4 regions of the Mucilaginibacter sp. 320_HR genome follow, and region 4 is predicted to be linked to each of the others. Evidence: riboswitches for the same ligand, from Rfam matches in the RefSeq annotation. Region 4 holds a riboswitch; each other region holds the start of a gene.
What was found. A riboswitch is a leader RNA that binds a small molecule or an ion and turns the genes downstream of it on or off. The one in region 4 is predicted to bind S-adenosylmethionine.
Positions count from the first base shown of each region.

Region 1: linked by a shared signal. The riboswitch ahead of AC59GT_RS19820 (peroxiredoxin) and the one ahead of metH (methionine synthase) in region 4 are both predicted to bind S-adenosylmethionine.
Region 2: linked by a shared signal. The riboswitch ahead of AC59GT_RS08210 (O-acetylhomoserine aminocarboxypropyltransferase/cysteine synthase family protein) and the one ahead of metH (methionine synthase) in region 4 are both predicted to bind S-adenosylmethionine.
Region 3: linked by a shared signal. The riboswitch ahead of AC59GT_RS02355 (SusC/RagA family TonB-linked outer membrane protein) and the one ahead of metH (methionine synthase) in region 4 are both predicted to bind S-adenosylmethionine.

Region 1 covers NZ_JCAWAI010000006.1:222,030-229,733, reverse strand. Annotated here, with positions in the region: gene AC59GT_RS19840 (carbohydrate binding family 9 domain-containing protein) at 1-1,050, opposite strand, end outside; gene AC59GT_RS19835 (class I SAM-dependent methyltransferase) at 1,198-1,527, shown strand; gene AC59GT_RS19830 (hypothetical protein) at 1,541-1,804, shown strand; tRNA gene AC59GT_RS19825 (tRNA-Cys) at 1,867-1,937, opposite strand; gene AC59GT_RS19820 (peroxiredoxin) at 1,951-2,586, opposite strand; SAM riboswitch class I at 2,745-2,859, opposite strand; gene AC59GT_RS19815 (PAS domain-containing sensor histidine kinase) at 3,300-4,784, shown strand; gene AC59GT_RS19810 (response regulator) at 4,801-5,235, shown strand; gene AC59GT_RS19805 (type I phosphomannose isomerase catalytic subunit) at 5,303-6,283, opposite strand; gene AC59GT_RS19800 (NADP-dependent isocitrate dehydrogenase) at 6,509-7,704, opposite strand, start outside.
Region 2 covers NZ_JCAWAI010000002.1:580,281-587,984, reverse strand. Annotated here, with positions in the region: gene AC59GT_RS08225 (dihydrolipoamide acetyltransferase family protein) at 1-683, shown strand, start outside; gene AC59GT_RS08220 (homoserine dehydrogenase) at 781-1,992, opposite strand; gene AC59GT_RS08215 (homoserine O-acetyltransferase family protein) at 1,992-3,047, opposite strand; gene AC59GT_RS08210 (O-acetylhomoserine aminocarboxypropyltransferase/cysteine synthase family protein) at 3,130-4,443, opposite strand; SAM riboswitch class I at 4,666-4,775, opposite strand; gene AC59GT_RS08205 (hypothetical protein) at 4,960-5,499, opposite strand; gene AC59GT_RS08200 (trans-sulfuration enzyme family protein) at 5,615-6,730, opposite strand; gene AC59GT_RS08195 (hypothetical protein) at 6,837-7,361, shown strand; gene mqnE (aminofutalosine synthase MqnE) at 7,636-7,704, shown strand, end outside.
Region 3 covers NZ_JCAWAI010000001.1:521,249-528,952, reverse strand. Annotated here, with positions in the region: gene AC59GT_RS02355 (SusC/RagA family TonB-linked outer membrane protein) at 1-905, opposite strand, end outside; SAM riboswitch class I at 1,220-1,325, opposite strand; gene pta (phosphate acetyltransferase) at 1,603-3,696, shown strand; gene AC59GT_RS02345 (acetate/propionate family kinase) at 3,711-4,913, shown strand; gene AC59GT_RS02340 (glycerophosphodiester phosphodiesterase family protein) at 5,023-5,940, shown strand; gene AC59GT_RS02335 (hypothetical protein) at 5,944-7,149, opposite strand; gene AC59GT_RS02330 (GbsR/MarR family transcriptional regulator) at 7,253-7,704, opposite strand, start outside.
Region 4 covers NZ_JCAWAI010000003.1:277,511-285,214, forward strand. Annotated here, with positions in the region: gene murQ (N-acetylmuramic acid 6-phosphate etherase) at 1-169, shown strand, start outside; gene AC59GT_RS11780 (hypothetical protein) at 254-820, shown strand; gene AC59GT_RS11785 (Bax inhibitor-1/YccA family protein) at 909-1,646, shown strand; SAM riboswitch class I at 2,001-2,111, shown strand; gene metH (methionine synthase) at 2,240-5,959, shown strand; gene metF (methylenetetrahydrofolate reductase [NAD(P)H]) at 5,960-6,916, shown strand; gene AC59GT_RS11800 (glycoside hydrolase family 3 protein) at 6,924-7,704, opposite strand, start outside.

The DNA.
Region 1 (7,704 bases), on a different contig from region 4:
AATCTTACCCGTCATACGGCCGCCGGCACGTATAGGTGCGTTGAGCCCTATCCGGCGCGAAAAGAACGGGCGGATGTCTGAATAGCCGAAGTTGGCGAACAGGTCGCCGTTTTCCAGGAAGAACTGTCGCTTCTCCGGAAAGAACAACTCGTAGCGGTTAAGATTAATTACCTGCTGGTCTACATCTACCTGGGAGAAATCCGGATTAACCGTTAGGTCAAGATTGAGCGATGAGGTCAGGCCGATCTTCACGTCACCGCCAACGTCCTTACGCCAATCAGTGCCTGTGTGATTGGTATAATCTTTTGTGACACCGGCAAGCGCGTAAGGTATCACCGAGATATTGCTGTTGGCCACCGGAGGCGCTTTGTCCCAAACAATGGTGCCGGTGTAAGCAAGCGAAGCCGTAGGGAACTGCCGAGGAACCGGTGCCCATGCCGACTTTTCGGTTGTCTTCAGATCGTTACGACTGAAGTTTACCCCCCATTCGCGAATGCCTTTTTTGTATCTGATGGTCTTAAAAGGAATAGCCGCCTCAAAAACGTACCGGTCCGGGTAGTTCTTCACTACAGAATACCACTTGTTGTCCCAACTCAGGTCTACCTTACTGCCTTCATACATAGTTCCATCCCATTGTGCACCGGCTGCATTGGCGCCAAAGCTAAAACCATCTGTACGGGCATCAAAAGGGTCGAGAAAGAAAATAAAGTTGTCGTTCTTACCAAAGTTAAAGTCACGCTTCAGCGACTCCACCATATACCCCGATGTAGGCTGATAACAAACGGCAGATATGTAAAGGTTATCATCGTCATAGGTCATCCGCACGGTGGTGCGTACATTGGCCCGGCTGGTATCCATTGGCAATACCATAGCAAAGTCGCTGGTGGTGTCAGCAGATTGCCAGCCTGGCTCATCCAACAGGCCATCTATCTTAATTTTAGATGCGCTGCGGTGTATCTGGTAACGATAATTGATGTTTTTCTTCTGTGCATAAGAAGTTAATGCAAGCAGGCAGCAGCCTAGCAGCAACGTAAATTTTAGTGTAGACACAGGGGCTTATTGGTATTTGGATGATCGGGGTACTCGGTAACAAGTATATTGATAATTTTAAGGAAAATAAGCTTTCTTTTTAAAAATGATCAAGAAGTTTAAAGCCTATTGTGTAACCTGCAATCTTGTTATCCCTATATTTAGCGCATGCAAGACACCCTACAACAACAGTTTGGCAATATCGATATTTACCTGTTCGATCAGCTGTTAAAAGGCACCTTTAGCAATTGTCAAACCATATTAGATTCAGGTTGCGGCGGTGGCCGTAATCTGGTCTATTTCCTGCAGAATGGTTATAACCTATTTGGAGTAGACCCTAACCCCGATGCGGTGGCACAGGTGCGCGATATGGCTGCGGTGCTTGCACCAAAGCTGCCTTCAGCAAACTTTTTGGTAGCACCTGCGGAAGACCTGCCCTTTGCTGGTGCATCTTTCGACTTGGTCATCAGCAGTACTGCACTTTGCTCAAAAAATTGAACACTTTGATGCGATGGTCACCTCCATGTGGCGGGTGCTTAAACCGGGTGGTTATTTCTTTGCCCGCCTGGCCTCTGACATAGGTATTGAAGATAAAGTCTTGCCTTTGGGCAACAACCACTACCTTCTTCCTGACGGATCAGAAAGGTTCCTGGTAAACCACCAGATATTGCTGAACTATACCCGTGAGTTAAACGGTGAGTTGTTTGAGCCCATAAAAACCACCAACGTGCAAAACCTCCGTTGCATGACTACCTGGTGCGTGCATAAACTTTAATAAAAAAGCGACCGGCTCTTCAGCTGGTCGCTCCTGAAAACTATAAGAACACTTTAAATCAGACGTCGTGGGTAGATTCGAACTACCGTATAAGGTTTTGCAGACCCTCACCTATCCTCTCGGCCACACGACTTTATCTTTCAGCCTTATTTGTTAGGCTGCGGAGTTGTCCTGAGATAAGGTTTTATCACCTTATGCCCCTTAGGGAACTTAGCCGGTATGTCTTCTGTTTTTATGGATGGCAGCACTACCACATCTTCACCGTCATTCCAATCGGCCGGAGTTGCAACGCTGTGGTACGCGGTCAGCTGCAGCGAATCGATTACCCTTAAAATCTCCTGGAAATTACGTCCTGTTGATGCCGGGTAGCTGATGATCAGCTTTATCTTTTTATCAGGCCCTATTACAAACAGCGAGCGTACTGTTGCGGTAAGAGAAGCGTTTGGGTGTATCATATCATATGCCTGTGATATCTCTCTGCTCTCATCTCCTATTATAGGAAATGTAACCTCAACGCCCTGGGTTTCGTTTATGTCGTTTATCCACCCTTTGTGCGATTCCACGTTGTCTGTACTCAATGCTATCACCTTTACATTGCGCTTGTCAAACTCATCTTTTAACGATGCGGTTTTACCAAGTTCAGTTGTACAAACAGGCGTATAATCCGCCGGGTGCGAGAACAGCACACCCCAGCTGTCGCCCAGGTATTCGTAGAAATCTATCTCTCCGTTTGATGTTTTTGCTTTAAAATTTGGGGCGTCGTCGCCAATGCGTAAGCTCATGTTTTTAATTTTATTAAGTTTTAAGTATCGGTTTGCTGCAATAAAGCTATGCAAATTGCAAACGTTTAACCAATAAAATTATCCCGGAAGAGTGTTGATGAGGCGCTAAATACAAGCCAAAAGGACGCTTTTACAAACGTTCTGTTTTCTGTTAAATCAGCTTATCTGTCCCCGTTTAGTTCGGAGCAGGAATTAGCACCTTACACTGGTATAATACCGGTACAGGTTGCTAAGACATCATAGGGCCTTTCCCTCTGTCTTTCTGGATAAGTATATTTAAAGAACGATATCGATACAAATATAGATATAAAATCTATAATTCCTATAGACTTTATAAATTTTATACTTTTTTCATCTAAGTGCCTGACAAACAAATAAAAAATTTATTCTCACAACATTTGGTGAAATAATGAATAACAATTAATTCCTTTTGCTAAGGTCCATATCATGACAGTTATTGATGCCACAACTCTTTTACGTGTTACGACGTATAACGCAGTAATAATTTAATACTTTTAAATATAACTGTAGGTATAATGTTAAATATGAAATAATGCTGCGAATTAATTTATACATTAGCAAGGAAATATTATCTACCAAAAGTTAAATAAATTAAAAATATAGACAATTATTAAACAACAGCGTTGTACAGGTACCAAAATTGTACCTATATGTTTAATAAGGTATTTAATAAAAGAGAAGAAACGGGTTAAATGATGAGCAATACGGTAACAGATAATTTTTCTGAAGAAAGTGCTGCACGCCTTGCCCGTTTAATAAACAATGTAAACACCGGTATCTGGCAGTATGATCAGGTTACGCAAAAGGCGCGGTGGTCTGCCGGGTTTTACACTTTACTTGGCTACAAACCCGGCGATATAGAGTGCTCCTACAAAAACTTTTACGACAATCTTCTTTACCACGAGGACAAGGCTGCCTTTATAAAGGCCACCCATTATTCGGGGCCGGGGCCTGCGCCCGTAGCACAAGTCCGTTTGCTTACAAGGCACCGGGGGTACCAGTGGTTTGAAAGTACGGCTTTGAAGTACGATGGCGACGACGGCAGGTTTATATACGGAGTACTCAGCTACATTGACCATCACAAACTTACCGAGTTAAAAGCTAAAAAAGCAGAGTTCTTGTACTCTGAAACCAGCCGCATTGCCAGAATTGGCGGTTGGGAAATAGATGTATCAACAATGAGCCTTTATATGTCTCCCGAAATATTTGAAATATATCAGCTATACGGCGACGTTAATATGACCTTTGACGAGGCAATCAGCTTTTTTGAACCACAGTACCAGCCTGTAATTACCAAGGCGATTGACGATGCTATAAAACACTGCAAACCTTACGATCAAGAGATGCTGTTTCGCACGGCTAAAAATAACGTTATTTGGGTTAGGGCAAAAGGTGAGCCGATAATTGACGATGATGGCAAATGCGTCAAGGTGCGTGGCATTTTCCAGGACATTGATATAATTAAACGACGAGGCTTAAGTATGCAATCGTCTATCAACCTGCTGGACGATCAAAATAAACGTTTGCAAAACTTCGCCTACATTGTTTCGCACAACCTTCGTTCGCATGCGGGCAATCTCAAATTCATGGTTAACCTTTTTGAAGAAAGCACAGCCGAAGCAGATAAGGAAGAGATTTTTTCACATATAAAAACCATCAGCCACAGCCTGACCGCTACCATGGGTCATTTGGATGAGATCGTCAAAATACAATCGGAGATAGGCAAAGAGCGTAAAACGGTAGCCTTCCAAAACATCTTTAACAATGTTGTGGCGGCTTTGGACACTAACATAAAGGCTACGAACGTACAACTTAACACTGATTTTAGCGGCGCGCAAGAGATAAGCTATATACCCGCCTATCTGGAAAGCATCTTCCAAAATTTACTTACCAATGCAATTAAGTACCGCCACCTGCAGCGGCAACCGGTTATTACCTGTTATACTTACAAAGAGCAAGAACACATCTACCTCGTTTTTGAAGATAATGGTGTGGGTATAGATATGCAGCGCTACGGCGACCAATTATTTGGTATGTACCGCACCTTCCATAATAATAAAGATGCCAAAGGCATAGGCCTTTTCATGACACGCAACCAGGTAGAAGCACTGGGCGGGAGTATAGACGTAGAGAGTACCGTTGATGTTGGCACTAAATTTACAGTAAAGTTATCGTAAAAGATACTACTGTATAATGAGTGATGAAAGAAAAAGAATGACTGCCTGTATTATTGATGACGATGAAATTTTTGTTTACGGCTTTAAAAAGCTGGTGCAAATTAAGGGTATACACGCTGATACGCTTGATTTTAGCAATGGCAAAGAAGCTATTGACTACCTGAAAGACCCCGTTAACACCCACACTTTACCCGACGTAATATTTGTCGACATTAACATGCCGGTAATGAACGGCTGGGAATTTACCTGCAACTACGAGGAAATTAAAGCTCGTTTGGGCAAAAAAATCCCGGTTTACGCTATCAGCTCATCAATTGACATAGATGATATTATTCGTGCAAAAAATAATTCTGTAATTAAAGATTACATCCTTAAGCCTATAGACGAGGCTTACATGAAGGACATCTTCAACTCCATAGATCCCGGTTTCGGCTTTCAGCAAATAGGTTAGTATCTCAATAAAAAAGACGCGAATTACCGCGTCTTCCTTAAATAACATTTTAGAAGTATATTACTATCTACTCAATATAGCTTTCTAGTATTTTGAATCCTGCAGTAGTTTCTAATGCTACGTTGTTAATGGTTTTAGGCAATAAAATACACTCGCCCATTTTTACATTGTAGGCTTCGCTGTTATGCTTAATGGTGTATTCACCTTCAACGCAAACATGTATCACAAAAGAATCGAGGTTTGAATAGTCCTTCGTGGTAGCGTGCGTAAAGTCAAGAACATTGGTGGTAAAGTACGGGCACTTCACCAGTTCAACGGTCTCGTTCTGCTCAGGGGTATATTGCGTTTTATATTCGGGATAATGCTTGTAATCTATTGCAGCAAGTGCTTCCTGGGTGTGCAGCTCACGTTTTTGCCCTTTATCATCTACGCGATCAAAATCGTATATGCGGTAAGTAATGTCTGATGTTTGCTGTATTTCGGCAATAAGCAGGCCTTTACCTATTGTGTGCACACGGCCGGCAGGTAAAAAGAACACATCTCCCGCGCTTACATCTTCACGGTTCAGTATATCCATAATATGCCCGCTATTAAGTGCTTCAACGTATTCCTGTTCCGTCATTTCGCGGTTAAAACCCGCGATAAGTGAGGAGCCCGGGTCGGCCTCTATAACGTACCACATCTCTGTTTTCCCAAAGGAATTGTGGCGTTTCTTGGCCAATTCGTCATTTGGGTGTACCTGTACAGACAGGTCATCATTGGCATCAATAAACTTTACCAGCAGCGGAAATGTATCACCAAAGTGGTTATATACCTTCTCTCCTACCAGCTCTGCTTTGTATTGTTGCAGCAGTTTATCTAATGACTGGCCTTGCAGCGCGCCGCTTTCCACAACAGAGACGTCTGAACTTACCCCCGATATTTCCCAGGTTTCGCCGCAATTAGGCAGGTCGCCTATATTTTTATGCAGGTAAGTTTCAATTTTATGGCCTCCCCATATTTTATCTTTAAATATGGTCTTAAATTTTAACGGATACAATGCAGACATGATATGATGTTTTAGAAAGGTAAATCAACAAAAAACTAAGTACAGGTATTGCCTTAGTTTGTGCGGCTAAAATAAGCGTTGCTGTTACGCTAACCAAACTTTTATTGAAACGTTTTATAGCTGCTGATGTAAACGTACGGAGGCTTTCGGTACCAACTGAATAAAAGCACAATCAATAAAAAAGCCCATCCTGATCAGAATGGGCTTTTATTATATTGTTAAGTATTACTTACCCAACTTCTTTTTTAAGTTTTCGTCAATGGCTTCCAAAAACTCCTCGGTGTACAGGTAATCGGTACCGTGCTCAACCTTTGGTTTAATGGTAATAGCCAAATCCTTGGTCATTTTGCCACTTTCTACGGTTTCTATACAAACCTCTTCTAAAGCGTGGCAAAAATCAATCAGTTCCTGGTTACCGTCCAGTTTACCGCGGAACTCTAAACCACGGGTCCATGCAAATATAGACGCGATTGGGTTGGTAGATGTTGGGCGGCCAGCCTGGTGCTCGCGGTAGTGGCGGGTAACGGTACCATGTGCTGCTTCAGCTTCCATAACGGTTCCGTCTGGTGTAACCAGTGTAGAGGTCATTAACCCTAGTGAGCCAAAACCTTGTGCAACGGTGTCAGATTGTACGTCGCCATCATAGTTCTTACAAGCCCAAACAAAGTTACCATTCCATTTAAGGGCAGATGCAACCATGTCGTCAATCAAGCGGTGCTCGTATACAATACCTGCTTCAGCAAACTTTTGCTTGTAGTCTTTTTGATATATCTCTTCAAAGATGTCTTTAAAACGACCATCATATTTTTTAAGGATGGTGTTTTTGGTAGACAGGTATAACGGCCAGCCTTTCATCAGTGCCTGGTTAAAGCAAGCGTGAGCAAAACCGATAATAGATTCGTCGGTGTTATACATGGTAAGCGCTACGCCGTCACCTTTAAAGTTAAATACTTCAAAAGACTGCTCAGGGCCGCCATCCTCTGGCGTGAACTTTACAGTTAACTTACCTTTACCTTTGGTAACAAAATCTGTAGCGCGGTACTGGTCGCCAAAAGCGTGGCGGCCAATGCAAATAGGCGCTGTCCAGTTAGGTACCAAACGCGGTACGTTGTTCATTACAATAGGCTCGCGGAAAACAGTACCATCAAGTATGTTACGGATGGTTCCGTTAGGCGATTTCCACATTTGTTTCAAGCCAAATTCTTCTACACGCGCTTCATCTGGCGTAATGGTAGCGCATTTAATACCCACACCATATTGCCTTATAGCGTTAGCAGCATCTATAGTTACCTGATCATCAGTTTCGTCACGGTATTCAATACCCAGGTCATAGTACTTTATATCTACATCAAGATAAGGAACAATTAATTTATCTTTAATAAACTTCCATATGATTCGGGTCATTTCATCCCCGTCCAGCT
Region 2 (7,704 bases), on a different contig from region 4:
GTATGCGTAAATTGATAGCTGACCATATGGTTTACAGCAAGCATACTTCGCCACATGTAACCTCCTTTGTGGAAGTTGACGTTACGGAGTTAGTAGAGTGGCGCGATAAGGTAAAGGGGCCGTTTGAAAAACGTGAAGGACAAAAACTCACCCTAACACCAATTTTTATAGAAGCGGTAGTTAAAGCTATCATTGACATGCCGATGATCAATATTTCTGTAAGCGGAACACAGATCGTCAAGAAAAAGAATATCAACATCAGCATGGCTACAGCTTTGCCAAATGGGAATTTGATTGTACCAGTTATAAAAAGGGCTGATGAACTGAGTTTGCTTGGTCTGGCAAAATCGGTAAATGACCTTGCAAACCGTGCACGCATTGGCAAGCTTTTACCTGATGATGTGAAGGACGGCACATTCACCATAACCAATGTTGGTACTTTCGGGAATGTGATGGGTACGCCTATTATTAATCAACCGCAGGTAGCTATCCTAGCCGTTGGTGCTATTAAAAAGAAACCTGCCGTTATTGAAACACCACAAGGTGATGCAATTGGAATAAGACATATGATGTTCTTGTCCTTGTCTTACGACCACCGCGTTGTAGACGGAATGTTAGGTGGGAGGTTTGTCAGAAAAGTTGGGGATTACCTGGAGAAATGGGACATCAACCGAACGATATAGTTAATTAAATGTGATTTCTTTCTAAAAACAAAAGGCCCAATTTGGGCCTTTTGTTTTCAATCGTCCGGAGTATCTACTAAAAACTCCGTTTTCGCATTTATGCCGAGGCTAAGCTGACCCCTGTTAGCTGATCGGCAAAGGCTACGAATGCCTTGTTGTCTGATATACGCTGTTGATTGTCGATCAGTTTTTGCAAATTGATTTTTCCTGTGACAAACTTATAATCACCTGAATAAAAGCGCTCTTTTATATGAATAAATTCGAGCGCATTAACCAACTCTTCATCTTCATAACGTAAGTAGATGTTTAGTTCTACGTTGTTGGTAAAGTTTAAGTCGCGTACGGCTTTTGCTTTTTTGTATTCGTAGGCATAATCGTAACGCAATGCTGCAATGTCTGACAATACAGCCGAGCCGGTTGGATGCCCCCCTGCGCCTTTGCCGAAAAAGAATTGCTGATCGGCAAATGCAGCCTGTACAGTAACACCATTATATTCGTATTCCACGTTATAAAGGAACTCGCTTTCGGTAACAAATTTTGGCAATACAAACATTGCTACATGCCGTGCATCAAGCTCCTTAGCAACTGGTACGAGTTTAATCTTCAGGTTTTTTTCGCGGGCGTATTGGATATCGTTAGCAGAAAGGTTTTGTATCCCTATGTTAAGCACATCTTTAGGGTCTACAATCACACCATAAGCATGCGAAGCTGCAATAATGAGCTTGAATTTAGCATCAAAGCCACCAACGTCCATCGTTGGGTCCGTCTCTGCAAAGCCAAGGTCTTGTGCCTGCTTTAATGCCGAATCATAATCCAGGTTTTCCAAAAAACCCTTAGAAAGGATGTAATTAGATGATCCATTGAAAATGCCACTAATAGAGTGCAACAGTTCGTTGTCGTAGTATTCTTCAAGGTTGCGAATAATCGGTATACTACCGCAAACTGCACCTTCATAAAGCAGGGACGTACCATGCTTATGTTGAAGTTCAATAAGCTCGTTCAGGTAAGTAGCAATCATTTTCTTACTTGCAGAAACCACGTTCTTACCAGAGCTAAGTGCACGCGAAACAATTTCAAATGCTGCTTCGGTATCGTTTATCAACTCTACAATTGTATTTATCTCGGGGTTATTAAGTATCTCGTCACGGTCGGTTGTGAATAGCTCCTCCGGAAGTGTACGCTGTTTATTAGGATCTTTTATAGCGATCTTAACAATTTCGAGGTTGAGGTTTTTGGTACGGATAATATCATATAGTCCCTGGCCTACAACTCCGAAACCGAAGAGGCCAATATTTAATTTCTTACTCATTAAGCTATCTTTTGCAATTCTATTATTTTTCCTTTAACGTCCGTCTTAAAAAAAGACGTGATTATTTTTGTTAGTAGTTCTGTTTCAATTAAAAATCCATCGTGGCCATAAAAAGAATCCAGTTCAGCGAAAGCTGACTTTGGAATATGTCTGAATAGATATTGCTGCTCTTCTATAGGAAACAACATGTCCGTTTTGATGCCTATGACCAGAGTACGGGCTTTTATCAGGCTCAGCGCTTTCTCGACACTACCTCTGCCACGACCAACATTGTGCGAATCCATAGCTTTGGTAAGGTACCAGTAGCTATATGCATTAAAGCGATTCACAAGTTTTTGTCCCTGGTAGTTTTGATAAGATGATGCTTTAAAGTCACTTAAAAGCGTGCTATCCTCTTCCTGCTGGGTAATGTCGTAGGTTTTATAACCACGGTAGGATAGGAGTGCTATACTGCGAGCGGCTTTCAAGCCCTTAGCACCACCATCCGGCGCTCCGGCGTAGAAAGTACGATCAGCAGTGATTGCCAGGCGTTGAGATTCGTTAAAAGCAATACCCCAGGGTGAATGGCGCGCATTAGTGGCAATAAGTATCAAATTCTTAATACGTTCAGGCTCAATTATGCTCCACTCCATAGCTTGCTGCCCTCCAAGCGAACCGCCGATCAGTATCTCTATAGCTGATATTTCCAGGCAATCTGCAAGGAGTTGGTGCGCTCTCGCCAGATCTCGAGTGGTAAATTCAGGAAAAGCAAGGTAATAAGGCTGACCTGTTATCGGGTTTATAGTAAGCGGATTATCGGAGCCATAGGGTGAACCGATAATGTTTGCACACACTATAAAGTGCTCATCTGGATTAAAGTGGTCATTTTCTCCGAAGAGGCCGTTCCACCAGTCAAATACGTCAGAGTTTGCAGTTAAAGCGTGGCATACCCATATTACATTATCAGCTTTTTTGTTTAAAGTACCGTAGGTATGATAGCCTATTTGCAGACCCTTTAACTTGCGGCCATTTTCAAATTCAAATGTGCCTGTGTATTTAAAAGTTTGTAAACTCATTTCTTTTTTATCGTTACCGCGGGAGCAACTTATTTGGTTGCTCCCTGATAACATCACTTAAAAACTAAAAAAACTAAAATCGTTATGCGAGTTCAGGTTGCTCTATTTTAGCAAATGCCTGTTCAAAATCTGCCTTTATATCATCAATATGTTCTATTCCCACAGCTACCCTAAGCCCTGCCGGTGTTACACCAGCTGCGGCTTGCTCGGCTTCGCTTAGTTGCTGGTGAGTTGTAGCCGATGGCTGGATAATTAATGTTTTAGCATCGCCTACGTTGGCTAAGTGGCTTACAAGCTTAAGGTTGTCGATTACTTTGGAAGCAAGCTCTTTATTACCTTTGATTTCAAATGACAGTACGGCGCCAAAACCATTTTTAAGATATTTCTTTGCCAATGTGTGTTGAAGTGATGACTCCAGACCTGGGTAGTTGACTTTAGCAACCAGCGGATGTTGCTCCAGCCACTTAGCTAGTTCCAGTGCATTGTCTACGTGACGCTGCACACGTAAAGAAAGCGTCTCCAGCCCTTGTATATTAAGCCAGGCGTTAAAAGGGGATTGTGACGGACCGAAATCTCTCAATCCCTCTACGCGAGCTCTGATAATAAATTGTATGTTCCCAAAAGGACCATTAACACCAAATACATCAGCAAACACCAAACCATGATAACCTTCTGCAGGTTCGGTAAACTGCGGGAATTTACCATTACCCCAGTTGTAATTGCCGCCGTCGATTATAGCTCCGCCAATGCTGGTACCATGGCCATTCACCCATTTAGTGGTCGATTCTACAACCACGTGCGCCCCGTGCTGCAACGGGCGAAACAGGTACCCCCCCGCGCCGAATGTATTATCGACTATAAGTGGTAGCTCGTGTTTATTTGCCAACTTGCCAACCTCTTCAAAGTCGGGAATGTTAAATCCTGGGTTGCCGATGGTTTCTACGTAAATTGCTTTTGTTTTATCATCTATGTGCTTTTTTAAAGCCTCAGCAGTGTCGCTTTCGGCAAACCTAACCTCTATTCCAAGGCGCTTAAAAGCAACTTTAAATTGATTATAAGTGCCACCATAAAGAAAAGGAGAGGTAACAAAGTTATCACCAGCCTGTAATATGTTATTCAAAGCAATAAACTGCGCCGCCTGGCCCGAGGCTGTTGCCAGTGCAGCAACACCACCTTCTAAAGCTGCAATGCGTTTTTCAAACACATCAGTGGTGGGGTTCATCAAACGGCTATATATATTCCCAAATTCCTTTAAGGCAAAGAGGTTTGCACCATGCTCGGCACTGTTAAAAACGTACGATGTGGTCTGGTAAAGAGGGACAGCGCGAGCACCTGTAGTGGCATCAACTTCCTGTCCGGCATGTAGTTGTAAAGTTTCGAATTTTAAGCTTGACATGTTCTGTAGATTTTAAGGATTTTGTTGAAATATTACGATTGAGGCGCAGGATAAGGTATCCTGCTTTTCACGTTTCTTCAGAAATAAAAGGGACGTGTGTTTACCGGCTAGCAGCAGCAACACATATAAATACAGCCATTTATATGGTTGTATGCAGAACGGTTAACCGTTTGTGATTGCTTATTATTGTGCTGGAAGTGGATCGTACTTTTCATGATTAAAAATTTATATCCCCCGGGGTTATTTTCCGGGACAGGAATTGGCACCTTCTCCATTCCGGAGGGTTGCCAGCGGTTCTTTGAGCCTGATCTCTCGCCGCTTCTTTATAAACCAAAATCCTTTTGAGGGGAATTGATCAAGGTATCGCTACCAAATAATGTTCCAAATATATGGCGATATAATTTTACTATCCAAATAATATTTCAATTTTATTGTCATATCATAAATATTACTTACCTGTACATGCCTCAATGAGAATCAATTTTTAGCTACTGCCAGAAGTAGTAAACTAAATTGCTATCTTCTGAAAGCAAAATTATATACCACCCGCAGACCTACTATCACCCTGGTATAGTCTGGATCGGCCCGCAACTTTATTGCATCTGCCCTGAGGCTTATTTCGATGTTTTTCCTGTTGTTGATTGTAGGCTCGTAAGCTAACGCAAACGACGGGTAAACCCCTGCAACAACATCGTCACTGCCTGCCACAAAATACCCCATAGCTCCCAGCTTAAGGCTGATGCTATTTGTTATATAGTATTTTGCAGCTAATCCGGCGTACAAAATATCCGCTTTGCGGGTAATGTAAATGGCATTGTTAATTGTGTAGGTATGGTTTGTTTCAGCATTAAGTCGTTCGTACCCAATGGCGGGTACAAGCCCCAATTTATCGTTTAAACGAATACTGCCCTGAGCTATAGCGCCCCATCCAATTTTAAACCCTGCAGCTAAAGGCTGATTTACGCCTGCACCCAAGCCGAACGAGCTCTTCATTTGAGCGGATGCTACGGTATACATCAACACCGATAAAACACCAGTTATAATAGTAATTTTCATGCTTCAAACTTGTTTACTAAAAGTCAATCAGGTATTAACATGCTATAAACATTTGGTGAATTTGCGTTGTGTTGAATACATAAATAGCGCGTAGCAACTGTTTAACATACCGCCATTAACCTAAAGCTTGCTCCAGATCAGCAATAAGGTCATCTATATGCTCAAGTCCTGGGGATACTCTCAACAAGTTAAAAGGAGTCTTGGTATCAGGACCTTCAACGGATGCACGGTGTTCTATTAAGCTTTCCACACCACCAAGACTAGTAGCCTGGGTGAATAGTTTAAGGGTGTTTATTACCCTTCGCGCTTCTGGCTCGCCACCTTTAACCGTAAAGGAGAACATTGCGCCAAAAGCAGTCATTTGCCCTTTTGCTATTTCATGTTGGGGGTGTGATGGCAGGCCTGGGTATAGTACCTGTTCTACTTTAGGATGTTTTTCCAAATAAGCTGTAAGTAACTGCGCATTTGCAACATGCCCACGAACACGGTATGGCAGTGTTTTTATGCTGCGAGTAAGATAGTAACAATCCATAGGCGAGGGGATAGCGCCACCCATGGTTTGTACGTTGCGTATCTTCTCCCACCATTCATTCTTCTCTGCGGTAATCAGCGCTCCGCCCATCAAATCGCTGTGCCCACCAAAGTATTTCGTTGTAGAGTGCATTACCAAATCTGCGCCTAAAGCTAATGGCAGCTGGCAAACCGGCGTTGCAAAAGTATTGTCACAAACCACCTTAATGCCGTGTTCTTTAGCTATTGCAACAGCTTGTTTAATATCTGTAACCTTTAACAATGGGTTAGAGGGCGTCTCCAGCCATATAACACCTGTATTTGGCTTTATGTATGACCTTAAAACCCCTTGATCATTTACGTCAACGAAATCAAACTCCAATATCCCTGCAAAAAGTGTTTTAAGTTGATTACGAAGCCCATGATACATATCATCAGGGGCAATAATGTGGGTACTAGGTTCCAACGCCTGAAACACCGACATTCCCGCTGCGTTACCGGAAGAAAAAGCTGCAGCCTCTATACCGCCCTCCAGTTTCGCTAATACGTTCTCCAGTAAAGCACGGTTAGGGTTTGATGCACGGCTGTACATGTGCCCGCCCGGGTAACCGCCCTCCTGGCCGCGTTGAAAAGTCGTAGCCATTATAATAGGCTGTACTACAGCTTTTGATGTTTCATCTATATGGTTTCCTGCGTGTATCGCTATAGTTTCCAGATTCATATTCAACATTATTACTGCCGCCAAAATAAAAAGAAATATCCAGCAATGTTGTAGCGTTATTCATATCCACAACGTAATTACCTCAAGACATCAAACCCCTAAACTGATGAAATACCTTTACACAATTGTACTATTGACAATATTTAGCCTTTCTGCCTGCAAAAAGGAAGGTATTAACACAGATCTGGATCAAAGTCTCGAGGCATGGTCAGATTTTAAGTCCTCATCTAACAATACCTACTCTTATATTGCGTACTTCGGCTCCTGGACAGGTTTCCATGCAGAAACAAAGCTGACAGTTGTAAACGGTAAGGTAAATCTGCGCGAATATAAATCAGGTCATTACAAGCCAAATACAAATGAACTGGTGGTAGAAAATAGCTGGACAGAAAGCGGCGCTACATTAAACACCCACACCGACGGGCACCCATTACTCACCATAGATGAAGTGTATACCAAAGCTAAGCACGAATGGCTTAATGTCGACAAAAAGCAAAATGATATCTACTTCGAAGCTGAAAACAACGGTGTTATTTCATCCGCAGGCTATGTGCCAAAAAACTGTGCTGACGATTGTTTTACCGGTATTAAAATAAAAGAAATCAAGGTGTTTGTGAAAGAGATCAAGTAGCCATATAAGGACATTTTGCCGTTCCAAAACCTTCAATTTCCACACTTTTTAGTAGAAGAAAAATGGTTTGGGAGAAACGCTGCAAGGCGGCGCATTAAAATTATCTACTTTGGAAAAATACCAGGATTTGCTAGGTTCGATAAAGGTCACCCCGCGTGAGGTTATCCGATTTGGTAAACTGACCGTCATTTTAGATGTTCAAACACCAATGGCTTAAATTGACTTTGCCCCATACCCACGCTTTTTGCTACATTTGCCTAAATTATTTTGTTAAATGGAAGCACCAGAAGCCCTCCAGGTGTTGATAAACAACCCGCAGCTTTCACCCGAACTCAAGGCCATC
Region 3 (7,704 bases), on a different contig from region 4:
CAGCTTTCATCCACACCATCGTTAACGCCTCCGCCCTTGCCATCCACGTAGCTGAATTTTCCGTTGGATCCCTGCCCAAACTGGTTTTGATAATCAGGGAAAACCTTCAATGTTGCAAAGCTGGTATTAGAGTTTATGGTGATGCCGAGCCCTTTAGCACCCTTACCTGTTTTAGTTTTGATTAGAATAACGCCTGCAGCTGCGCGATACCCGTACAGTGCAGCAGCGTTAGGCCCTTTAAGTACGCTTATAGATTCTATATCCTCAGGGTTGAGGTCTGAGATTGCATTAGGGAAGTCCCTTGAGCCGTTTGCACCCTGGAACTGGGAGTTATCTACTATAACCCCATCTACCACAAACAGTGGCTGATTATTACCCGATACAGATGTTTCACCCCGGATAACTATACGTGATGATCCCATATCGCCCTGGCTGTTGGTTACTTGTACACCGGCAACTTTACCGGCAAGCGCGTTTACCAGGTTGCTTTCTTTAGCTTCTGATATATCGCGCGATTTTAGGCTTTGCACCGCGTAACCCAATGACTTTTTGTCTTTGCTGATGTTAAGCGCGGTTACCACCACCTCGTTTAATGAATTTGCGGCTTCTACCAGTACTATTTGCAGCGGCGCGTCGGTTTGTGTTACCGTGATCTGTTGCGTGGTGAAGCCTAGGTAAGACACCCGCAGCACATCATTTGGTTTTGCATTAAGGGAAAACCTGCCCTGTACATCGGTCTGGGTGCCGTTGGTAGAACCCTGTACCGATACCGTAACACCGGGGAGCGGTTGCCCGTCTGACCGGGCGGTAACAACGCCGCTAACCTTAGCCGTTTGGGCAAGGGCAGTTTGCAGCAATAAAAATGGCAGTAGAGCCGCCAACAATAGCTTGTAAAGTTTTGACATGACTATTAATTGTAAAAGGTAAAAAATGCCCGTACGAAAGCCATAAGGCAGTTGCGCTGCAGTAAGCTATTGTAAAGGATGTTTAAATAATAAGAGGCTGCAAGCCTCAGCTGTATGGGAAATTAAATTAGCAGCAACAACGCATGCCTTGCATGAAACATGCAGATGAAGATAGCGAGTGATTAAAAAGCGAGCGCAATGTAAAATGTGTTTTCATAATAATATAGCATTAACAATATTGCTTTTTAGCCATCAAGATTGCACCGGGGAGATATTGTGTACTGATAAGCCTGACAGCTAAGCATGTATTGTAAACATTATCTCTTCTGCCAATGGCAGACAGGAATTAGCACCTTTATACTTATTGTACAGGTTGCTAAGACGTCACAGGGCCTTTCCCTCGGTCTTTCTTGATAACTATAAAGAACTATTTCGCTGCAAATATATAAATAAAATATAAAGACTATAGAATTTATAGATTTTATTCAAAATAAATTATTATCTCGCTTGCATTGCTTCCAATTACCACCAAACCAAGTAAACACCCGCCCTTGCACAATAAACAATAAGGCTGTGCTACTTGTTAGCTATGACAACTTACAAAGGCGACTTCAATCACCTTATTTATTAATTTACAACAGGTATTTGCAAGCAGTTAGCTTTACCTTTGCCTGGTAAAAACTATACATTATTTACTTTGACTAAAAGCATTTACATAGCCTCTGCTGAACCCTATAGCGGTAAGTCAGTTATTGCGCTTGGGCTGGTAGCCATGCTGCTGGGCAGGGCACAAAAAATAGGTTACTTTAAACCTATAATACCGCTTGCTCCGCAAGAACAGCCGGACAGCCATATACAAACCATCCTGTCGCACTTCCAACTGCCGCAGGCATATGCAGACACCTACGCGTTTACAAGGCAAGATGCAATGCAACACCTGAAGGACGGGCGACAAGGCGATATGCTGGACGCAATCATCAGCAGGTTTAAAACACTTGAAGCTGCCTATGACTACACCGTTGTAGAAGGCAGCGACTTTGCAGGCCCCGCTACAGCATTTGAGTTTGAAACAAACAGGTTAATTGCCAAAAACCTGAATGCACCGGTTTTACTGCTGGTATCTGGCGATAATAAAACTACTGCCGAGATTGTACAGGACACGCTCAATTTTTGGCGTGCTTACCAGTCGCACGACATACAGGTGCTTGCCGTGGTGGCCAATAGGGTGCAATCCACCCAAACCGCTGATGTGAAGCAACTGCTTATGGCGCAACTGCCCGAGAACATCCTGGTTTCTGTTATCCCTGCAGAGCAAACACTCGAAAACCCTACGGTAAACGACATTTTTGAACGTTTGAACGGACGTTTGCTCTTTGGGCGGGAACACCTTACCAACCAGGTAGATCATTTTGTAACCGGCGCCATGCAGGTGCCGAACTTTTTAAATTATTTAAAGGAGAACGTATTGATAGTAACGCCGGGCGACCGCGGCGATATTATTATCAGTTCGCTGCAGGCCAACTTGTCTGCAAGTTACCCCAGGGTTGCAGGCATTGTACTTACAGCGGGCAGTATACCCGAGGAGCCCGTAATGCGCCTGATAGAAGGATTGCAGAATGTTGTACCGATACTTACCGTAGACTCCGGCACTTTCGAGACTACCAACAACATCGCATCTGTTAAGGCGCGTATAACGCCTGACAATTCAAAGAAGATACAGCTTGCCATAGAAACATTTAACAAGTATGTAGATGTTCCTTCGCTGGAAAAAATGCTGGTGACCTTCCACTCGGACGCGATGACACCCCACATGTTCCAATACCAGCTTACACAATGGGCGAAACGGCAGCGCAAAAATATCGTTTTGCCGGAGGGTAACGATGACCGTATTCTTCAAGCCACTGCAAGGCTCATCTCCCAGCAATTGGTAAATATCACGTTGCTGGGCGATCCGGGAGAAATAGCGGCCTCCGTAAAGCGACTGGGTATAGATGTAGACTTAAGCCAGGTTAATATCATATCACCTGCTAACTCCTCCTTTTATGACGACTACGTGCAAACGCTTTATGAGCTTCGAAAAAGTAAGAACGTAACGCTAGAGATGGCACGCGACCTGATGACGGATGTATCTTACTTTGGCACCATGATGGTTTATAAAGGCCATGCTGATGGAATGGTATCAGGTGCTGTACACACTACGCAGCACACCATACGGCCCGCGCTACAGTTCATCAAAACCAAGCCGGGTATTTCTACGGTATCATCTATATTCTTTATGTGCCTGGCAGACCGGGTTTCGGTATTTGGCGACTGTGCCGTAAACCCCGACCCTACCGCAGAAGAACTTGCAGAAATAGCTGTTTCTTCGGCAGATAATAGTTCCAGGTTTGGTATCGAGCCGCGGGTCGCTTTGCTTTCTTATTCTTCGGGCACGTCCGGCTCGGGCGAAGACGTAGAAAAGGTAAGGAGGGCTACACAACTCGTACGAGAGAAGCGTCCGGACCTGAAAGTTGAAGGGCCAATACAATACGATGCGGCTGTTGATCCTGTAGTAGGCCGTCAAAAGCTGCCGGGGTCTGAAGTGGCCGGGCAAGCAAGTGTACTCATCTTCCCTGACCTGAACACCGGTAATAACACCTACAAAGCCGTACAACGCGAAACAGGCGCATTGGCAATTGGACCAATGTTGCAAGGGTTGAACAAGCCTGTAAATGACCTTAGCCGTGGCTGCACCGTTGACGACGTTTTTAATACAGTTATTATTACTGCTATCCAAAGCCAGGATAGCTAACTATACTCTTGCACATGAATATTTTTGTGATTAACTCGGGCAGTAGCTCTATTAAATACCAGCTCTTCATACAGGGATCTGTTACACCGCTTTGCAGCGGCCTTGTAGAACGGATAGGCCATAGTGACGCGCAGATAACTCATAAATACCGCCTTGATAACAAGGAAGATGTTATCCGTATAGAGCAGCCAATTGCAGACCATGAAGCAGGCATGCTGGCTGTAGCAGAGCTATTGACAAGAGCGGACATTGCCGTTGTACAAAGCGCAGCGGACATCAACGTTGTTGGCCACCGTATTGTGCATGGCGGAGAAACATTAACGCACACGACGGTTATAACCCCCGAAGTAAAAGACAGAATACAGGCCTTGTTTCCGATGGCACCGCTGCATAATCCCGGCCATTACGAAGGCATTAAGGTAGCAGAAAAAACTTTCCCAGCGGCTACGCAAGTGGCGGTATTTGATACCGCATTTCATCAAACCCTTCCTGAGAAGGCATTTCGTTATGCTATACCTAACACGCTTTATCATGAGCTTGGCATAAGGGTTTATGGCTTTCACGGGATCAGTCATCAATATGTTAGCCGGGAGGCAGCACACTACCTCAGCAAGCCGGATGCTAAAGTAATTACCATACACCTTGGCAATGGTTGCAGCATGGCCGCAGTAAACGCTGGTAAATGTATTGACACCAGCATGGGGCTTACGCCGTTGGATGGCCTTATTATGGGTACACGCAGCGGTAGTATAGATGCATCTGTACTGTTATACCTTACCGAACAAAACAACTACACTACGGAACAGTTGAAAAATCTGCTGAACAAGCAAAGCGGCATGCTTGGCTTAACAGGCCACAACGACATGCGCGATATAAGCGCGCTTTACCGGCAGGGCATTGTTGAGGCTAAGCTGGCTTATGAAATGTACGCCTATCGTATCAAAAAATTCATTGGCGCTTATGCGGCCGTTCTTAACGGGCTGGATGCAATAGTGTTTACAGCAGGTGTTGGCGAAAACGACGCGCTCGCACGCGAGCTGGTATGCCGAGATATGGAATACCTGGGCATCGGTATAGATACTGCCAAAAATGAATTAAGAGAAAGCGGTATTCGCGACATTAGTGCTCCCCAGGCAAAAACAAGGGTACTCGTGATCCCCACAAACGAAGAACTGGAAATAGCCAGGCAATGCCAGGACTTGTTGATGGGCGCCTGATCTATCGTTTTATATTTTTTAAGCGGGAATTGTAAATAATCGCATCAGTACTTATTGTTAATACTGTGCTAACATTACGGCTATAATTTTGGCGAACACAACATGCCGAATGAAAAACAGGAAAATTTATCTTATCGCAGGATTATCGCTGATTGCATTATCTGGATTTACCATCAGCAGCAACTTACTTATGCAACCCGCGGAGTTCCCGGCGTTTGATACAGAGGCTCACCGTGGGGGCAGGTCGCTCATGCCCGAAAACACCATTGTCGCCATGAAGAACGCCATAGACCTGGGCGTTACCAGCCTGGAAATGGACACCCACATTACGTCTGATAACGAGGTGGTACTTTCGCACGACGAGTTTATTAATCCGCTTTTCACGCTGGATCCTAACGGCCAGGAGATCACGCCCGAACAAGCCAAATCGCTGGTGCTTTATAAAATGAATTATGCTGATTTGAGTAAATATGATGTGGGTTCTAAATTGTACAGCAATTTTCCGAAGCAGAGGAAGGTAAAGACCTATATTCCGAAGCTTGGGGATGTCATTGACTCGGTACAAACCTATTTAAAGGCTAATCACAAGAAGCAGGTATTTTATAACATCGAGACAAAGTGCTCTCCGGCAGGCGACAATATCTACAACCCTGTACCGGAAGAATTTGTAAAGTTGCTAATGAATGTAATAGAGCAAAAGAAAATAACGCCATACGTGGTTGTTCAGTCATTTGACAAACGTACGCTGCAGATTATTCACGCGCGCTACCCCCAAGTGCGTACATCCTATCTTATCGCCAATAAGAACAGCTTAGAAACCAACATAGCCGACCTCGGTTACACACCATTTATTTACAGCCCGGCTTATAAACTAGTAAATGCTGACCTTGTTAAGCAATGCCATGAAAAGAATATTAAAGTACTACCCTGGACAGTAAATACTAAAGAAGAAATAGACGCGCTTAAAGCCCTCAAAGTGGACGGCATTATATCAGATGATCCTACGCTGTTTAACGTCAATAACTAAACCCTACTGACCGGCAGGTGTGTATTCGTAAACTACTTTGTACGCCTCGTTTTTAAGTTTGGAAGAAAGCTGGCCTATTGCCAGATCTTTACGCTGTGGTGTGGGCTCACAAACAGAGTAGGTTTTGCCTTTATATACTACGGGATCGCCAACAGGCTTGTCAAACTCTACCGCCATGGTAATGTGCGTAGGATAAAGCATAGCTATCATAGGCAGATTGTATATTTCCTTTACGAGGTAAAAGAACAATGCGGCACGGTCGTCGCAGTCGCTGTATTGCGAGGAAAGCGTTTGCTCGGGCGAAAGGCGCTTTTCATGGCCGTAGTTTTCTTCGTCGTTCTCGTATAAAAATGCGTAGCGGGTGAAGTGCATCAAATAGTCTACCCCTTTTACAGCGCTCATCCCTGAAACATTTTTCCGGAGGATCGGTATCAGCGAGCTATAGGTTACCTTGCTTACTGGTATGTTAAAATAGCTTTCGAAATCTACTCCCGGGTAGTTCATAAAAATCTTTCCCACTTCCGGGTTAAGCTTTATGTTGAAGTAGTATGCTTTGTGTTTATAGGTGAATTGCAGCTCCTTTTCCTCGTAACTTTCCGGGCTAAAATCAGGCATGCGGGTAACCTTGTAGGAGAAAGATTTAGTAGCGCCAGGAACCTTTACGGGTACAGGTACAGGAGGATCCTGGTTAATGTCTGCCTTGGCATAATCATGATAGTTAAGGCACATGTACTTTTCCCCATCGACATTAAACGAAGGTATATCTGTGATGTCCTCGTCATTTAGTACGTAGAAGATAACCTTATCCTTAGTAAGTGCCAGCCGGGCATCGTAACCCGAATGGGTCATCAAGAACCACTTATATAGGGTATACCGGGCATAATTGTCGGCTTTGGGGCTTAGCTGCTCGGCGGTTTTGCGTACAAGCTGATAGTACAACCAATCATTTAATTCATTCCTCGTTTTGTATGCGGTTAACGAATCAACCAGGGGTTTGTAATTACCGGCATTCAGTTGATTGTAAAATGATTTCACCGATTGCTGCGATAGCACCTGCGGTACATTAACCAATAAGGCTTTATCTATTTCGCTGTTGAAGGTACCATTGTAAAACTCAAAGCAAATGCGCTGGTTATCAGCCCGGGCATTGTTATAGGCCAGGCCGAAGATCAGGAAACACAAGACAATATGCCTGGAAGGCCGAAACATTGGCGTTTACAATTGGTAGTTTAAATTTACATAAAATTAAACTGGAATTAACAAGAAAAATTGTGTGAAAACCAATTGCAACAGCCCCGAGGAAATCAGCAGCCTACTTGAAAATCTTGAAGATAGACTTCCAGAACCAGTTCTCGTCCGCCTTAAGCATGGTCTCTAATGTTTTGTCTACATTTTTTGCAAGCTTATTAATGTCGGTCACCGATTGGTTAAAGGTTTTAAACGCAGGATCATTACTGTCGCCCTCAACTTTGGTTAGTTCGTTCAACAGCTTTATAATGGGGTCAAGCTCGCGTTTACGGCGTTCTTTGGCTACCTGGCGTGCAATGTTCCAGGTATCTTTGTCAGCATAAAAGTACTCTTTGCGCTCGCCGGCTTTGTGGCGCTTTTCCACCAAGCCCCAACTGATCAAATCGCGCAGGGTCATGTTGGCATTACCGCGGGAGATCTTCAGTTCTTCCATTATCTCCTCGGTGGTAAGCTCATTGGGAGTAACCAGCAGCAGCGCGTGTACCTGCGCCATAGTACGGTTAATACCCCATTCGG
Region 4 (7,704 bases):
GGGCCGTGTAAAGGGTAATAAAATGGTAGATATGCAGTTAAGCAATAATAAGCTGGTAGACAGGGGGACCCGGATGGTGATGAACGAGACTGGTTTAGACGAGCAAACCGCCGCCAGGCTGTTAAAAGAACACGGCAGTGTACGTAAAGCTGTAGAAGCTGCAAAGTAGTTCGCAGATATGCAAATTCAATAAATGATTAAAAAACTTAAAGCCTCTCCCTTCAGGGGGAGGTTTGGAGGGGGCTTAGGGTAAATGCACGAGATAGAACCATATTATAAATGGCGCGATGATTACATAGCATCGGAGGACGAGCATTCGCCCTTTTACGCCACACAGTATAACGAGTTTGAGTACGATAAGCAGATATATAACTACCTGTTGCACCCGCAGTGGGATTCATTCGGCTCCAATACATTATATATAAAGGTGTTGTACGTAGACTATGACCGCGGGTACAGCATTATAGAAATGATAGGCGAATGGAACGATGCCATTAACAACGACATTATGATGCTCAAACGTGAAATACTGGAGCTGATGATGGATGAAGGGGTGAATAAGTTTGTGCTGATAGGCGAGAACGTATTGAACTACCATTACTCTGACGATAGTTATTATGAAGAATGGTTCCAAGATGTTGAGGATGGATGGATAGCAGGCATAAACTTTAGGGAACATGTGCGGGACGAGTTCAGGCACAGCAATGTTGACTACTACATTAACTTTGGCGGCAGGCTCGACGACCTCAGCTGGCGCACACTAAAACCGCTGCAAGTATTTAAACAGGTAGAGGAACAGCTCCAAAAACGCCTCAATTAATTGATCATCCGCTTGCAAGCTTTAAAAAGTATTACAACATTTACAGCGATTATCACGTTTTAAACTCAAATAACATTTCAATAAAAAAATGGAAACCAAAACAACAAATTACGTTTACGATAGCGTAAGTCATATAGAGGATGCCGAGGCGTCGCGTAAGTTCATTGCAAATGTATTTATGTGGATGTTTGTGGCGCTGGGCATATCATCGGTATGTTCTTACATCTTCGCCTTCAACCCCGACCTGAGCTCGATGTTGAGGAACAACGTTACCGGCCAGAGCAACCTGCTAGGCATAGCCGTTATGTTTGCCCCGCTTATATTTATTATCGTTGCAGGCTCACGCTTTCATAAAATGAGCTTTACTTCGCTAATCGTGCTGTTCATTGCATTTTCGGCAGTAATGGGCATCAGCCTTAGCTACATATTTTACAGGTACTCTATCGGTACTATTTCCAGCGTGTTCATCACGTCGTCAGTGGTGTTCGGCGTCATGGCGATAGGCGGGTATATTACCCATCAGGACCTTACTAAATTCGGTTCTATTATGATGATGCTGCTTGTAGGCATCATTGTAGCCAGTGTACTTAACTTTTTCATGCACAGCGACAGCTTAAGCGTGATCATTAGCTACATAGGTGTTGCAGTGTTTGTAGGCCTTACTGCTTATGATGTTCAAAAACTTAAGCGCCTTGGTGCCGAAATAGGCTACGCCGGCAACGACGCTAAAAAGATGGCCATTATGGGTGCAATAACCCTTTACCTTGACTTTGTAAACCTGTTCCTGTTCATGCTGCGCATATTTGGCGGCGGCAACCGCAGGTAACATTTTATTAACGCTATTTACAAAGGCTGCTCCTCAAAAAGGCAGCCTTTTTTATTCGACATTTTAACCTGTAATTTACCTTATTACTTGCAAATAAAACTGAAAATAGCGTTGCAAAACAGTGTGGTTTTTAAAGAACGCACATCGTATATTTCATGAAAAACTGCTATGGGGTGTTCATTTAAGCATTTTTTACAGGTTTTAAGCAGGTGTTCAAAAACGGGTGTTTAATGGACCGGCACAAAAAAAGCTGAACACTTTTGCAGTTTTGAAGGGTAAATTATCCTAAGGCAACTTCCTTCATAGCGGCAGGCGCGGCCTTGTACAATACAACATTAATTTTCATATTTGTAGTGCTTATGGAGAAAGGCGGAGGGATTAGACCCTGCGATGTCTTAGCAACCTGTGCTTACAAGGTGCTACATTCTACTTGGCCCAAACAACAATGGCCGGGAAAGATAAGCGAAAGTCAATACCGTACACCTGACTTTTCGATATAAGCCGTATATGTAGTTTCGGGTTTGCAGAAGCAGTAATTGCCAATGCAACATGCGTATCTGCATACTGTTAACTGTCAACTGCTCACTGATACAATGGATATTAGAAAAGAACTGGAGAAAAGGATATTGGTGATTGATGGCGCTATGGGCACCATGATACAGCGCTACGAGCTTACTGAGGATGATTTCCGCGGTGAGCGCTTCCGCGATCATGCAAGCGACCTGAAGGGGAACAATGACCTGCTTAACCTTACGCGCCCTGATGTTATTAAAGCCATCCACTGCGAATATTTAGCCGCAGGTGCGGACATTATAGAGACTAACACCTTTAGCACCCAGCGCATCTCCCTGGCTGATTACCACATGGAGGAACTGGCTTACGAGTTAAGTTACGAAGGTGCCCGCTTAGCAAAAGAAGCGGCAGATGAGTACACACAAAAAGACCCGTCAAAACCGCGTTTTGTAGCGGGTGCTGTTGGGCCTACCAACCGTACGGCCTCTTTATCACCCGATGTAAATGACCCCGGCTATCGGGCCGTTACCTTTGACGACCTTGCAGAAGCTTACTATGAGCAGGTACGCGGGTTAGTAGACGGCGGCTCGGACGTATTGCTGGTAGAAACCATATTTGATACACTAAACGCTAAGGCTGCACTGTTTGCCATTGACCGTTACAAGCACGAGTGCAAAGCCGCAGGCAAAGACATGGCCGCCTTCAGGCCTACCGGTGGTGTAATGATCTCGGGTACCATTACCGATGCCTCAGGCCGCACCCTATCAGGGCAAACAGTAGAAGCATTCTGGAATTCGGTTAGTCACGCAAACCTGTTATCTGTAGGGTTAAACTGCGCCTTAGGTGCCAAGGAAATGCGCCCGCACCTGGAAGAACTTTCAGCTAAAGCAGGTGTGTACATATCTGCTTATCCTAATGCCGGTTTGCCTAATGAATTTGGCGCTTATGATGAAACCCCTCATGAAACAGCGCACCAGGTAGATGACTTTATGGAGGCCGGTTTAGTTAACATTGTCGGCGGATGCTGCGGTACTACCCCAGACCATATTCGCTGTATTGCCGAGAAAGCCGCTAAATATCCACCGCGCAAAAAACCGCAAATTGAGCCTTATCTGCGCCTGAGCGGCCTGGAAGCGGTAACACTTACACCGGAAACCAACTTCGTGAATATTGGCGAGCGAACCAACATAACCGGCTCACCAAAATTCTCTAAGCTTATCCTTGCTGAAGATTACGAAGCAGCCCTCTCCGTAGCCTTACAACAGGTAGAAGGCGGCGCGCAGGTGATCGACATCAACATGGACGAGGGCATGATCGATTCGGAAGCAGTAATGGTTAAGTTCCTTAACCTTGTTGCAAGCGAGCCGGATATTGCCAAACTGCCCATCATGATCGACTCCAGCAAGTGGACTGTGATTGAAGCTGGGTTGAAGTGCTTACAAGGAAAGGGTATTGTAAACTCTATTTCCCTAAAAGAAGGTGAAGATAAATTTAAAGAATACGCACGAAAGATACTAAGCTATGGTGCGGCTACAGTGGTAATGGCTTTTGACGAAAGAGGCCAGGCAGATACACTCGAGCGCCGTAAGGAGATCTGCGAACGCAGCTACCGGATACTGGTTGACGAGGTCGGCTTTCCGCCGCAGGACATTATATTCGATCCCAACATCCTTACTGTTGCAACCGGCCTTGAAGAGCACAACAATTATGCGGTTGACTTTATAGAAGCTACCCGCTGGATAAAACAAAATCTGCCGTACGCCAAAGTTAGCGGTGGTGTAAGTAATATATCTTTCTCGTTCCGCGGTAATAATGTGGTGCGTGAGGCAATGCACTCGGCATTTCTTTATCACGCTATTCGCGCCGGTCTGGATATGGGTATCGTTAACGCCGGCATGCTGGAAGTTTACGAGCAAATTCCAAAAGACTTGCTGGAGTTGGTAGAAGATGTGCTGCTTAATCGCCGCGACGATGCTACCGAGCGACTGGTAGAATTTGCCGATACTATAAAATCCAAGGGAAAAGAGATTGTCCGCGATGAAGAATGGCGCAAAGCTCCTGTAGAAGAGCGGCTTTCACACGCCCTGGTCAAAGGCATTGTTGAATATTTAGATGACGATGTGGAAGAAGCACGCCAGAAATTTGCCCGACCTCTGGAAGTTATAGAAGGTCCTTTAATGGACGGCATGAACGTGGTTGGCGATCTGTTTGGGGCCGGCAAAATGTTTCTCCCGCAGGTAGTAAAATCTGCACGTGTGATGAAAAAAGCTGTGGCTTACCTGTTACCCTTCATTGAACTGGAAAAGCAACGTGTTATAGATGCCGGAGAAGATAGCAGCGGCAGTCGCGCTAACGCGGGGAAAGTGCTTATGGCCACGGTTAAAGGCGATGTGCACGACATTGGCAAAAACATTGTCGGCGTTGTACTGGCCTGTAACAACTTCGAGGTAATAGATCTCGGCGTTATGGTACCAGCACAACGCATTATTGAAGAAGCTAAAAAGCAGGAAGTAGACATCATTGGACTGAGTGGCTTAATTACTCCTTCGCTTGATGAGATGGTGCATTTTGCCAAAGAAATGGAGCGTGAAAAGTTCACTATTCCTCTTATTATCGGCGGAGCCACCACTTCGCGTATACATGCTGCCGTAAAGGTTGCGCCTAATTATTCGGGTCCCGCTATCCATGTGTTGGATGCCTCGCGTAGCGTTACTGTTTGCAGCAGCTTAATGAACAAAGACCAGCGCGACGGATACATCCAGGGTATAAAAGATGAATATGCTAAAGCACGGGAAGCACACGCAAATAAAAAGAACGACAAACGCTTTATTAGCATAGAGGAAGCGCGTAACGCCAAGTTCCAGATCAGCCTGGACGGCGATGTTGCTTCAAAACCATCCTTCACGGGAACAAAGGTGATAGAGGACTACCCGCTGGAAGAGCTAGTGCCTTATATTGACTGGACTCCTTTCTTCCACACGTGGGAACTGCGGGGCAGTTATCCAAAAATCTTCGAGGATAAATACGTAGGCGTAGAAGCTAAAAAATTATTTGACGATGCACAGGTGCTGCTTAAGCGAATATTGAATGAAAAGCTTTTACGGGCGAGTGGTGTTATAGGCTTCTGGCCGGCCAACAGCGTAGGTGACGATATAGAAGTATACACTGACGACAGCCGTAAAATACTGCTAACACGTGTTCATACTTTACGCCAACAGGCAGAAAAGGCAAAGAATGAACCATATTATGCCTTGTCAGACTTTATCGCGCCTAAAGAGAGTGGCGTTCCGGATTATTGGGGCGGTTTTGCAGTAACTACCGGCTTAGGTTGTGATGAGTTGGTTGCTGAGTTTGAAGCAGATCATGATGACTACAACAGCATCATGGCGAAAGCACTTGCCGACCGGTTAGCCGAGGCTTTCGCAGAGAAAATGCACGAATTGGTACGGAAAGACTATTGGGGTTACGCTAAGCAGGAACAACTTAGCAACGATGACCTGATCCATGAAAAATACCAGGGAATACGGCCGGCGCCAGGTTATCCTGCATGCCCTGACCATACTGAGAAGACTACATTGTTTGAGATATTAAAGGCAGAAAGCAATGCACATATGCACCTTACCGAAAGCCTGGCAATGTTGCCGGCGGCATCGGTAAGTGGTTTTTACTTTTCGCACCCACAGGCAAGATATTTCGGCTTGGGCAAGATCAGTAAAGATCAGGTAGAAGATTATGCAAACCGCAAAAACATGTCTGTAGACACAGTAGAAAGATGGCTGGGGCCTAATTTAAATTACTAAATGAAGATAACTGAACATATAGCCAACGCGAACGGCAAAACCTTATTCTCGTTTGAACTAATACCGCCTTTAAAAGGCGAAAGCATACAGGGTATTTACAACGCCATTGATCCTTTGATGGAGTTTAATCCACCGTTTATTGATGTTACATCGTTGCGTGAGGACTACATCTACAAACAGCACGACAATGGTTTGCTAGAAAAGCTTGCCTACCGTAAACGGCCTGGTACAATAGCAATCTGCGCGGCTATCATGAACAAGTATAAGGTGGATACTGTACCGCACCTGCTTTGCGGCGGTTTTACGAAGGATGAAACAGAGAACGGCCTTATTGATCTCCAGTTCCTGGGCATTGAAAATGTTTTGGTATTACGTGGCGACGCGCGAAAAGGAGATGCCTCTTTTGTGCCGACACCAAATGGTCATTGTTATGCTACAGATCTGTTGCAGCAGGTGGTAAATATGAATAATGGCGTTTATCTTCATGAGCACCACGAAGGTATTATGAAGAGCAATTTCTGCATCGGCGTGGCTGGCTATCCCGAAAAACACTTTGAAGCGCCGAACCTTAAAACAGATTTTAAATATCTTAAGCAAAAGGTAGACATGGGTGCCAATTTTATTGTTACCCAGATGTTTTTTGATAACCAGCGTTATTTTGATTTTGTAAACGGTTGTCGTGATAATGGCATAACCGTACCTATCATTCCGGGATTAAAGCCAATCACCTCATCCAAGCAATTGGTTACCTTGTCAAAAACGTTCCATATTGACATTCCCGAGGATCTGAGCGATGCCATACAAGAAGCAAAGTTAGAGAAGGATGTAAAAGACATAGGAATTGAGTGGATGATCGATCAATGCAAAGAGCTGGTTAAGTTTGGCGCACCTGTATTACACTTTTACACTATGGGCAACCCTGGCCCTACAAAGCGTATTGCAGAAGCAATTTTCTAACAGCAGCTTATAAGCTTGCTCCTGTCCCGGTAGTAAAGAACATATTTACGCTTACCGGCAGGCGGCCTATTGGCTTAATTTGACCAGTAATAACTTTAACGGCGGCGCGTTGCAGCGGGTCTTCTTTCTGGTAACAGGCAAGTACCGCTCCGGCTTTTTCTATGCCAGGCAGTCCCGCGATGGTATAAGCATTTGCAAAAACGCTGATTACAGAGTTGGGTTTAGCCGCGAGGTCTGCAATCAGCAATTTAACATCGCTGCTATAATCCAGTTTGCTCTGGGGGCGTAATCTGGTATCATGCACGCCAATAAATATCTGATCATATTGCTTTAGAGATGCAAGTATTTGATTAAGCTGAGGCACAGGTGTGTTTTTACCTACTAAAAACAGGGTACTATTTGGATAATGTGCTGCAAGCTCTTTCTGAAACACAGTCCTGTCGGTTACACCGATGCTCACGATAGCGGTTCGGTTGGTGGTATCCTGTTTAAGCAAGCGGCTATCGCCTTTTATTAGCGTTACTGCAGCGTCACTTAATTGCTGTACCAATCGGTAAGCCTCCGGCCTGTTAAGATCTGCAGATAAATTTTGTGGTGCAATGGGAGTGAAACGACTAAGCCCTGCCCAATATTTAGCTGCTAATATCTTTTTTACTTTAGCTTCAAATTCCTCCTTAGATATTTCTCCGTGCCGTACTGCTTTACGTATCAGTTTTTCAGCGTTCTTGGAGTTTTCAGATAATTCCAACAAGTCCACACCTGCCAAAAATGCACGTAAATCTGCTTGG